Regions from separate parts of the Roseomonas cutis genome, predicted to be linked through region 2. Evidence: riboswitches for the same ligand, from Rfam matches in the RefSeq annotation. Region 2 holds a riboswitch; the other holds the start of a gene.
What was found. Region 2 has a riboswitch for glycine ahead of gcvT (glycine cleavage system aminomethyltransferase GcvT). Riboswitches for the same ligand answer to the same signal wherever they lie in the genome.

Region 1 (4,580 bases), 2.1 Mb from region 2:
GACCCTGGATCTGCTGCAGCAGGAGATCGGCGAGAGCGCCAAGGAGAAGCGCGCCGCCCAGCACGTGCTGGACGCCGACTATTTCCGCCGGATCGACGCCATGCACTACGTGCTGGCCCATGACGACGGCCAGGGAACGGCGGGGATCCACGAGGCGGATGTCTGCCTCGTCGGCGTCTCCCGCAGCAGCAAGACGCCGACCTGCTTCTACCTGGCCAACCGCGGCATCAAGGCGGCCAACGTACCGATCGTGCCCGGGGCGCCGCTGCCGGCGGAGCTGGACAACCCGCCCTGCCCGGTCATCGGCCTGACCATCGACGTGAATGCGCTGATCGAGATCCGCCGCCACCGCCTGCGCATGATCGGCGGCGCCGGGGTGCGGCAGGATACGACGGACTACGTGGACCAGGATTCCGTGAAGGCGGAGATCCTGGCCGCCCGGCGCCTCTGCACCAGCCGCGGCTGGCCGGTGATCGACGTGACCAAGCGCAGCATCGAGGAAACCGCCGCCACCGTGCTGCAGCTGAAGGAGGCCTGGCACCTGCGCGCCCGGCGGTCCGCCCCGCCGCCCGCCACGGAGGAGCCGCAGGCCCCGCGCGATCCGGCCGCGGTGGTGTTCGGCGCCCCGCAGCAGTAGCGGGGCGCTGCCCTTTGGCGGCCGTGCGTCCCGGGCGGGGTTGCGGACCGGGCGATCCGGGCGGAGCCTCAGGCCCCGACGCTTCGGGGAGACGAGGATCATGACTGCTCTGGCCGACTACGTTCCGGCGCCGCATGTCTCGCAGCACTGGCAGGTGACCAAGCCCGCGGCGCGGGGGCGGAAGGGCATCGTGGCCAGCCAGTCGCGCTCCGCCGCCGAGGCGGGGGTGGCGGTGCTGGAGGCAGGCGGCAACGCGGCAGATGCCGCCGTGGCCGCGGCCTTCGCCCTGGCGACCGCCGAGCCCTGGAACAGCGGCCTGGGCGGCATCGGCTTCGCGGTGGTGCACCCGGCCGGGGCGCGCGAGGCCCAGGTGGTGGATTTCGGGCCCGTGGCGCCGAAGGGCGTCGATCCTTCCGCCTTCCCGCTGACCGGCAAGTGGAAGCAGGACCTCTTCGCCTGGCCGGAGGTGGTGGGCGACCGCAACATCCACGGGCCGCTGACCTTCGTCATCCCCTCCTCGGTGGCCGGCTACGACCTGCTGCGCCAGCGCTTCGGCACAGGCATGCCGGTGCGCGACCTGCTGGCGCCGGCGGTGGCGCTGGCACGGCGCGGGCTGGCGCAAGACTGGTTCACCCTGCTGAAGGTGGCGAACTCCGCCAAGGTGCTGCGGCTCTACCCCGAAAGCGCGCGGATCTACCTGCCGGACGGCCTGCCGCCCATCCCGCCCTACCAGGGCAATCCGGGCTTCCTGCCGCAGGGCCGGCTGGCGGCGACGCTGGAGCGGCTGCAGGAGGCGGGGCTGCGCGACTTCTATGAGGGCGGGGTGGCGGCCGACCTCGCGGCCGACATCGCGGCGATGGGCGGCTGGGTGACCGCGGAGGATCTCGCGGGCTACCGCGCCGAGGTACGGCCAGCCGTGCCGATCGACTGGCGCGGCACCCACACCATCCACTCCGCCGGCGGCCTGACCGCCGCCCCGACCCTGGCGGCGGTGGTGCGCGCCATGGCCGCCGTGGCCCCGGGCGCCGCGCCGGACGCCGCTTGGTACCACGCCCTGGCGCGCGCGATGCGCGAGGCCTATGCCGAACGCTTGGCAGGGCTGGGCGCCGATGCCGTGCCCACGCCCGAGCCGGCTGAGACCTGCACGACGCACCTGACCGTCGTCGATGGGGAGGGGATGATGGTCTCCGTCACCACCACCCTGCTTTCCTCCATGGGCAGCCGCGTGGTGCTGCCGGCGACCGGGGTGCTGATGAACAACGGGGTGATGTGGTTCGACCCTGCCCCGGGCAGCCCCAACGCCATCCGTCCCGGCGCGCGGCCGCTCTGCAACATGTGCCCCGTTACCGTCTCGGCGAAGGATGGCGCGGGACCGATCCTGGCGGCGGGCGCCTCCGGCGGGCGTCGCATCCTGGCGAGCGTCTACCAGATGCTGGCCTATACGCTGGATTTCGGCCTGTCGCCGGAAGACGCGGCGGCGCAGCCGCGCATCGACGTCTCCGGGTCGGAAGGTGCCACCGCCGACCGCCGGCTGGACGCGGCGACACGCGAGGGGCTGGCGGCGGATGGGACCCTTGTGGAGGTGGAGCATGCCGTGCTGCCGGTGAACTTCGCCTGCCCGAACCTGGTCCGGCGCGTGGGCGAGGATGCCATCGGGATCAGCGACGTGATGTCGCCCTGGTCAGCCGCCGTCGCCGCGCGCTGACGGTGCTGGCATCAGCGCGTGCGGCTTCCGTCATGTCCGCGCGCGTTCCACCGAGCGGTTCGCTGGCCGACGGATGCTGCGCTCGACCGATCCAGCGTGACGGACGATGGGCTGCGACGCCGCCAGGGAGGAAAGGCCCTGCCCCCCTTCCGGCGGCGCCGCTGCCTTCATGGCAGGCTGGCGGAGAGTGTCACGCGCCTCAGTTGGGCTTCACCCGGTCGACGGCACGGTCGACGGCACGGCCGGCGCTCTCCACGGGCCCGCTGGGCGGGTCGACGGTGTCGCGCACCCGTTCGCCGAAGGTACGGTCGCTCCCCGTGCAGGCGGCCAGGCCACCCATCACCAGGAGGGCTGCCAGCAGGGACTTGATGACGCGTATGTCTGGGCCTTTCGGGTCCGTTGTCTGCGCGTAACCCGGCATGCCGGGACGGGTTGCAGGCATCGCGGGCGCGACATGCAGCCCTGGCATTCGTCTGTGACCGGATTGCACTAAACCCCGGCATTCGGCATGACAACACGGCGGTTACAGCCCGGAACGGGCTGGCCTGCCCGCGAGATTTGCGTTGACGCCACCGGGGGAGGAGCGCAAAAGCCCGGCATCCGCTGAACAACGCGGGAGAGTGTCGACCGGTTCATCGGACCGGTTGGCCGCCGACGGAGCAACCCCCCAGGAAACTCTCAGGCACCCGGAACCGCGTTGCGAGGATGATCTGGAGAGAGGCGCCGCGTGGCGTCCACCGAAGGGGTCCCCTTGGCGTCCGCCCGGATGCCGTGGGGGGTAAGCTCTCAGGTGCAGGGACAGATGGGGGCAGGGAGGCCGGGAGCGCCTCCGCTGCGAGCCCTCATGTCCTGGAGCGTGCCATGAGCACCGTCGCCGTCATCGGATCCGGCATCACCGGCGTCACCACCGCGCATGCGCTGCTGCAGCGTGGCCACGACGTGGTCGTCCTCGACCGCCATCGCTATGCCGCGATGGAGACCTCCTTCGCCAATGGCGGCCAGCTCTCCGCCTGCAACGCCGAGGTCTGGAACAGCACCGCTACCATCCTCAAGGGGATGAAGTGGATGCTGAAGGCGGATGCGCCCCTGCTGCTGAACCCGAAGCCCTCCGCGCACAAGTATTCCTGGCTGGGCGAGTTCGTCTCCCACATCCGGAACTATCGCGCCAACACCATCGCCACGACGAAGCTGGCGATCGAGGCGCGCAAGTACCTCTTCTCCATCGCCGAGGAGGAGGGCTTCGGCTTCGACGTCGAGCATCGCGGCATCCTGCACGTCTACCGCGACAAGGCGGGCTTCGACGCCGCCGCGCGGGTGAACGGCCTGCTGACCGAAGGCGGGCTGGACCGCCGCGCGGTGACGCCGGAGGAGATGCGCGCCATCGAGCCGACGTTGCACGGCAGCTGGTACGGCGGCTTCTTCACGCCGTCCGATTCCACCGGCGACATCCACAAGTACACGCGCGGCCTGGCCGATGCCTGCCTGCGCCGCGGCGCGCGCTTCCTGTTCGGGGCCGACGTCACCGGCATCAGCCACGCCGAAGGCGGCATCACCATCGCCTGGAAGCCGGCCGGCCAAGCCGCCGCCGTGGCCGAGACGCTGCGCGCCGATGCCGTGGTGATCTGCGCCGGCGTCGCCAGCCGCCGCTTCGCCGCAATGCTGGGCGACCGCATCAACGTCTATCCGGTGAAGGGCTACTCCATCACCGTGCACCTGGACGACGCCCGCAGCCAGGCGGCGGCGCCGCATGTCAGCCTGCTGGACGACGCGACCAAGATCGTCACCAGCCGGCTCGGCCGTGACCGCTTCCGCGTCGCCGGCACGGCGGAGTTCAACGGCGAGAACCGCGACATCCGCATGGACCGCATCCGCCCGCTGGTGAAGTGGACGGAGGAACTGTTCCCGGAGGTCAGCACCGCGCGCTGCGTGCCCTGGGCCGGGCTGCGGCCGATGACGCCGAACCTGATGCCCCGCATCGGTGCCGGCAGCCGGCCGGGCGTGTTCTACAACACCGGCCACGGCCACCTGGGCTGGACCCTCTCCGCCGCCACGGCGCAAATGGTGGCCGACGCCATCCCCGGCGGCGACGCCCGGCCCATGGCCGCCCCAGTGGTCCCGTTCGCCCGCGCCGCCTGACGCGGGAGCGCACGGGGGGCTGCTGTCCTGGCCCGTGGCGCTGTGGTGTTCGGGCGTCGGACCGGGAGGGGACGCCGTCCCCTCCCAGACCCTCCCCTGCCG
Region 2 (4,580 bases):
CAGATGCCCAGCCCCACGGGGGTGTAGTCGAACATGCGGAAGGGCTCGCCCGTCATCTGCTCGCGCACGCGCGACATGATGATGTTGGGCGCGGTGCCGACCAGCGTGACCACGCCGCCTGTCATCGCCGCGAAGGACATCGGCATCAGCAGCGCCCCCGGCGAGGTGCCGGTGCGACGCGCGATCTGCATCGCCACCGGCATCAGGATGGCCAGCGCGCCGACGTTCTTGGTGACCATGGCCAGCAGCATGGTGGCGCCGGCCAGCACCGGCACCTGCATCGCCACCGTGGTCAGGCGCGGCGCGACGGGGCGCAGCATCACCTCCACCGCCCCGGAGCGCGCGACGGCATGGCTGACCACCAGCGCCGCGGCGACGATCACCACCACGTCGTCGGAGAAGCCGGAGAAGGCCTTCTCCGCCGGCACCAACCCCAGCAGCAGCCCGGCGAGCAGGGCCGCAAGGGCGACGAGGTCGTAGGGCAGGCGCCCCCAGACGAACAGGCCGATGGTCGCGGCCATCAGCCCGAAGGCCAGCCCCTGGTCGAGTGTCATGCATCCCCGGTTCAGCCGCGCCCCCCCCGGGGCCGGCGCGGCGGCGTCTCAACCGGCGCGGCGGCCCCCGGTTGCGGCCCGCCGCCGTTGCGCCCGGCGGTGTGGCCGGCGCGTCGCGCCCGGATGGGACCGGCGCGGCGTGCCGTGGACAGCGCCCCGGCCGGCGTGCAAGTTGGGCGCCCCGCTGATCCCGCGCGGGAGAGTGGGGCGTGCCCCCCGCCGAAGGCGCAACCGGCCCCCGGAAACGCTCAGGCCGATGGACCGCGCGGGGGAGGGGCCTCTGGAAAGACCGCGCCGCCCGGACCGGGCGGCGGGGGCACCGACGGAGTAAGGCGGCCCTGCCACGGCGGCGCCGCCGAATCTCTCAGGTCACAGGACAGAGGGGGGCCACGTTCCGGTCGCCGCGATTCCCGCGGCGCGAAGGAGGATGCGTGGCCGACACCGAGACCCTGCTCGATACCCCGCTCGCCGCCTGGCACCAAGCCCAGGGCGCGCGGATGGTGCCCTTCGCCGGCTACCGCATGCCCGTGCAGTACCCATCCGGCATCATCGCCGAGCACGCCGCCTGCCGCACCGGCGCCGCGCTGTTCGACGTCTCCCACATGGGCCAGGCGGAGCTGCTGGGCGAGGCCGGGGCGGCGGTGCTGGAGACCCTGACCCCCGCCGAGGTGCAGGGGCTGAAGCCCGGCCGCCAGCGCTACGGCGTGCTGATGACGGAAGCGGGCGGCATCCTGGACGATTTCATGGTGGCGCGGCTGGGGCCGGAGCGGCTGTTCCTGGTGCTGAACGCCTCGCGCAAGCATCTGGACGAGGCGGCCATCGCCGCGATCCTGCCGGCCGCCGTGACGCTGCGCCCGCTGCGCGACCGCGCGCTGCTGGCGGTGCAGGGGCCGGGGGCGGAGGCGGCGCTGGCCACCCTGGCGCCGGAGGTGGCGACGCTGCCCTTCATGGGCGTGGCGGAGGTCACCCTCGCCGGCCACCCCGCCCTGGTCAGCCGCTCCGGCTATACCGGCGAGGACGGCTACGAGATCGGCCTGCCGGCCGAGGGAGCGGTGCCGCTTGCCGACGCGCTGCTGGCGGCGGGCGTCGTGCCGGCCGGGCTGGGGGCGCGGGATTCGCTGCGGCTGGAGGCGGGGCTCTGCCTCTACGGCAACGACCTGGACGAGACGACCAGCCCGGTCGAGGCGAACCTCGTCTGGACCATCGGCAAGCGCCGCCGCATGGACTGGGACTTCCGCGGCGCCGGGCGCGTGCGGGCGGAGCTGGACCACGGCCCCGCCCGGCTGCGCGTCGGTCTCGCCGTGGAGGGGCGGCAGCCCGCGCGCGCCCATACCCCGATCGTGATCGGCGGCGAGACGGTGGGCGAGGTGACCTCGGGCAGCTTCGGCCCCACCCTGGGGGCCCCCGTCGCCATGGGCTACGTCCGCCGCGCCGCCGCCCGCGACGGCACCGCCGTCGAACTGCCGGTGCGCGGCAAGCCGATCGCCGCCCGGATCGCCCCCATGCCCTTCGTCCCGCACCGCTACCGCCGCGGCACGGCGGCCGCCTGAACCGCGCCCCGAGATTCCCGGAGAGACCCGCATGTCCGATATCCGCTACACCACCAGCCACGAATGGGTCCGCGCCGAGGGCGGGGAGTTCCTCGTCGGCATCAGCAACCATGCCCAGGAGGCGCTGGGCGACGTCGTCTTCGTCGACCTGCCGGAGGTCGGCCGCGAGGTCGAGGCCGGCGACACGGTGGCGGTGGTGGAGAGCGTGAAGGCCGCCTCCGACATCTACGCGCCCATCTCCGGCACGGTGACGGCGGTGAACGAGGCGGTCTCCGGCGATCCCGGGCTGATCAACCGCGAGCCGGAGGCGGAAGGCTGGTTCTTCCGCATCAAGCCCTCCGATGCGTCGCAGATCGACGCGCTGCTGGATGCGGCGGGCTATGCCGCGTTCGTGGAGTCCGAGGGCGCATGAACGCGCTGGAACGCCTCGCCGCCCTGGAGGATCGCGGCGCCTTCGCCCGCCGGCATATCGGCCCGTCCGAGGCGGAGATCGCGCGCATGCTGGCGGTCGTCGGCGTGCCGGACCTCGACACGCTGGCCGCGCGCACCGTGCCGGCCGACATCCTCGCGGCCGCCGGCACGCACAGCCTGGACGCGCTGCCGCCGCCGGTGGGCGAGGCGGAGGCGATGGCCGAGCTGGCGGGCCTGGCCGCGCGCAACCGGCCGCTGAAGTCGCTGATCGGCATGGGCTACAACGGCACCGTCGTGCCGCCGGTGATCCAGCGCAACGTGCTGGAGAATCCCGGCTGGTACACGGCCTACACGCCCTACCAGGCGGAGATCGCGCAGGGGCGGCTGGAGGCGCTGGTCAACTTCCAGACCATGGTCGCCGACCTCACCGGCCTGCCCATCGCCAATGCCTCCCTGCTCGACGAGGGGACGGCGGTGGCGGAGGCGATGGCGCTCGCCCTCTCGGCGGTGAAGGGGCCGCGCGCCACCAACCGCCGCGTGATCCTGGCCAGCGCCGAGCTGCACCCGCAGACCATCGCCGTGCTCCAGACCCGCGCCGCGCCGCTGGACGTGGAGGTGCGCGTCTACAAGGCCGCCGACATGGCCGAGGCCGCCGCGGCGGATGCGGCGGTGGCGACGGTGCTCGCCTATCCCGGCACCACCGGCGAGGTGCGCGAATCCCTCGCCGCCGACATCGCCGCGATCCAGGCGGCCGGCTCGCTCGCCATCGTGGTGGCCGACCCGCTGGCGCTCGTGCTGCTGACGCCGCCGGGGGAGATGGGGGCGGACATCGTCGTCGGCTCCACCCAGCGCTTCGGCGTGCCGATGGGCTGGGGCGGGCCGCACGCCGCCTACATGGCGGTGAAGGACGGGCTCAAGCGCCTGATCCCCGGGCGGCTGGTCGGCGTCTCCGTCGATGCCGCCGGGCGGCCGGCGATGCGCCTCGCGCTCCAGACGCGCGAGCAGCACATCCGGCGCGAGAAGGCGACGTCGAACATCTGCACCGCGCAGGTGCTGCTGGCGGTGATGGCCGGCATGTACGCCGTCTGGCACGGCGCCGAGGGGCTGCGCCGGATCGCGGAGCGCGTCCACCTCCAGGCCGTGCTGCTGGCCGATGCCGCGCGCCGCGCCGGCTTCCGCCTGCGCCACGAATGCTTCTTCGACACCGTCGCCATCGAGGCCGGCGGCGCCGCCGAGCGCCTGATGGACGGGGCGCTGGCCAAGGGCTTCAACCTGCGCCGGGTGGAGGAGGGCTGCGTCGCCATCGCGCTGGACGAGACGGTGACGCGCCAGGACCTCGTCGCCCTGGTCGCGGTGATCTGCGAGGCGGCGGGCGTCGCCCCGCTGGGCCTGGGCGAGCTGGCGGCCGAGGCGCGGCTGCCGGAATCGCTGGCGCGCAGGAGCCCGATCCTGACGGCCGCGGTCTTCTCCGCCCACCGCTCCGAGCACGCGATGATGCGCTACCTCAAGGCGCTGGAGGATCGCGACGTCGCGCTGAACCGTAGCATGATCCCGCTCGGCTCCTGCACGATGAAGCTGAATGCGGCCGCCGAGATGGCGGCGGTCACCCTGCCGGGCTTCGCCGCCGTCCACCCCTTCGCCCCCGTCGACCAGGTGCCGGGCTACCTGGACCTGGTGCGGCGGCTGGAGCGCTGGCTCTGCGCCGTCACCGGCTTCGCCGCCGTGTCGCTCCAGCCCAATGCCGGCAGCCAGGGCGAGTATGCCGGGCTGCTGGCGATCCGCGCATATCATCATGCACGCGGCGAGGAGCGGCGCGACGTCTGCCTGATCCCCTCCTCGGCGCACGGGACCAACCCGGCCAGCGCGGTGATGGCGGGGATGCGCGTCGTCGTCCTGCGCTGCGACGCCGACGGCAACGTCGACCTCGGCGACCTGCGCGCCAAGGCGGAGCAGCATGGCGAGCGCCTCGCCGCGCTGATGATCACCTATCCCAGCACGCATGGCGTGTTCGAGACGGAGATCCGCGCCATCTGCGACCTGATCCACGCCCAGGGCGGGCAGGTCT

Region 1: linked by a shared signal. The riboswitch ahead of LPC08_RS21615 (D-amino acid dehydrogenase) and the one ahead of gcvT (glycine cleavage system aminomethyltransferase GcvT) in region 2 are both predicted to bind glycine.

What each region holds. Positions count from the first base shown of each region.
Region 1 covers NZ_CP087719.1:4,746,639-4,751,218, reverse strand. The annotation lists gene LPC08_RS21630 (pyruvate, water dikinase regulatory protein) at 1-637, shown strand, start outside; gene LPC08_RS21625 (gamma-glutamyltransferase) at 738-2,342, shown strand; gene LPC08_RS21620 (hypothetical protein) at 2,542-2,682, opposite strand; glycine riboswitch at 2,946-3,047, shown strand; glycine riboswitch at 3,051-3,146, shown strand; gene LPC08_RS21615 (D-amino acid dehydrogenase) at 3,204-4,478, shown strand.
Region 2 covers NZ_CP087719.1:2,688,422-2,693,001, reverse strand. The annotation lists gene LPC08_RS12385 (SLC13 family permease) at 1-554, opposite strand, end outside; glycine riboswitch at 740-828, shown strand; glycine riboswitch at 832-937, shown strand; gene gcvT (glycine cleavage system aminomethyltransferase GcvT) at 986-2,104, shown strand; gene gcvH (glycine cleavage system protein GcvH) at 2,136-2,516, shown strand; gene gcvP (aminomethyl-transferring glycine dehydrogenase) at 2,513-4,580, shown strand, end outside.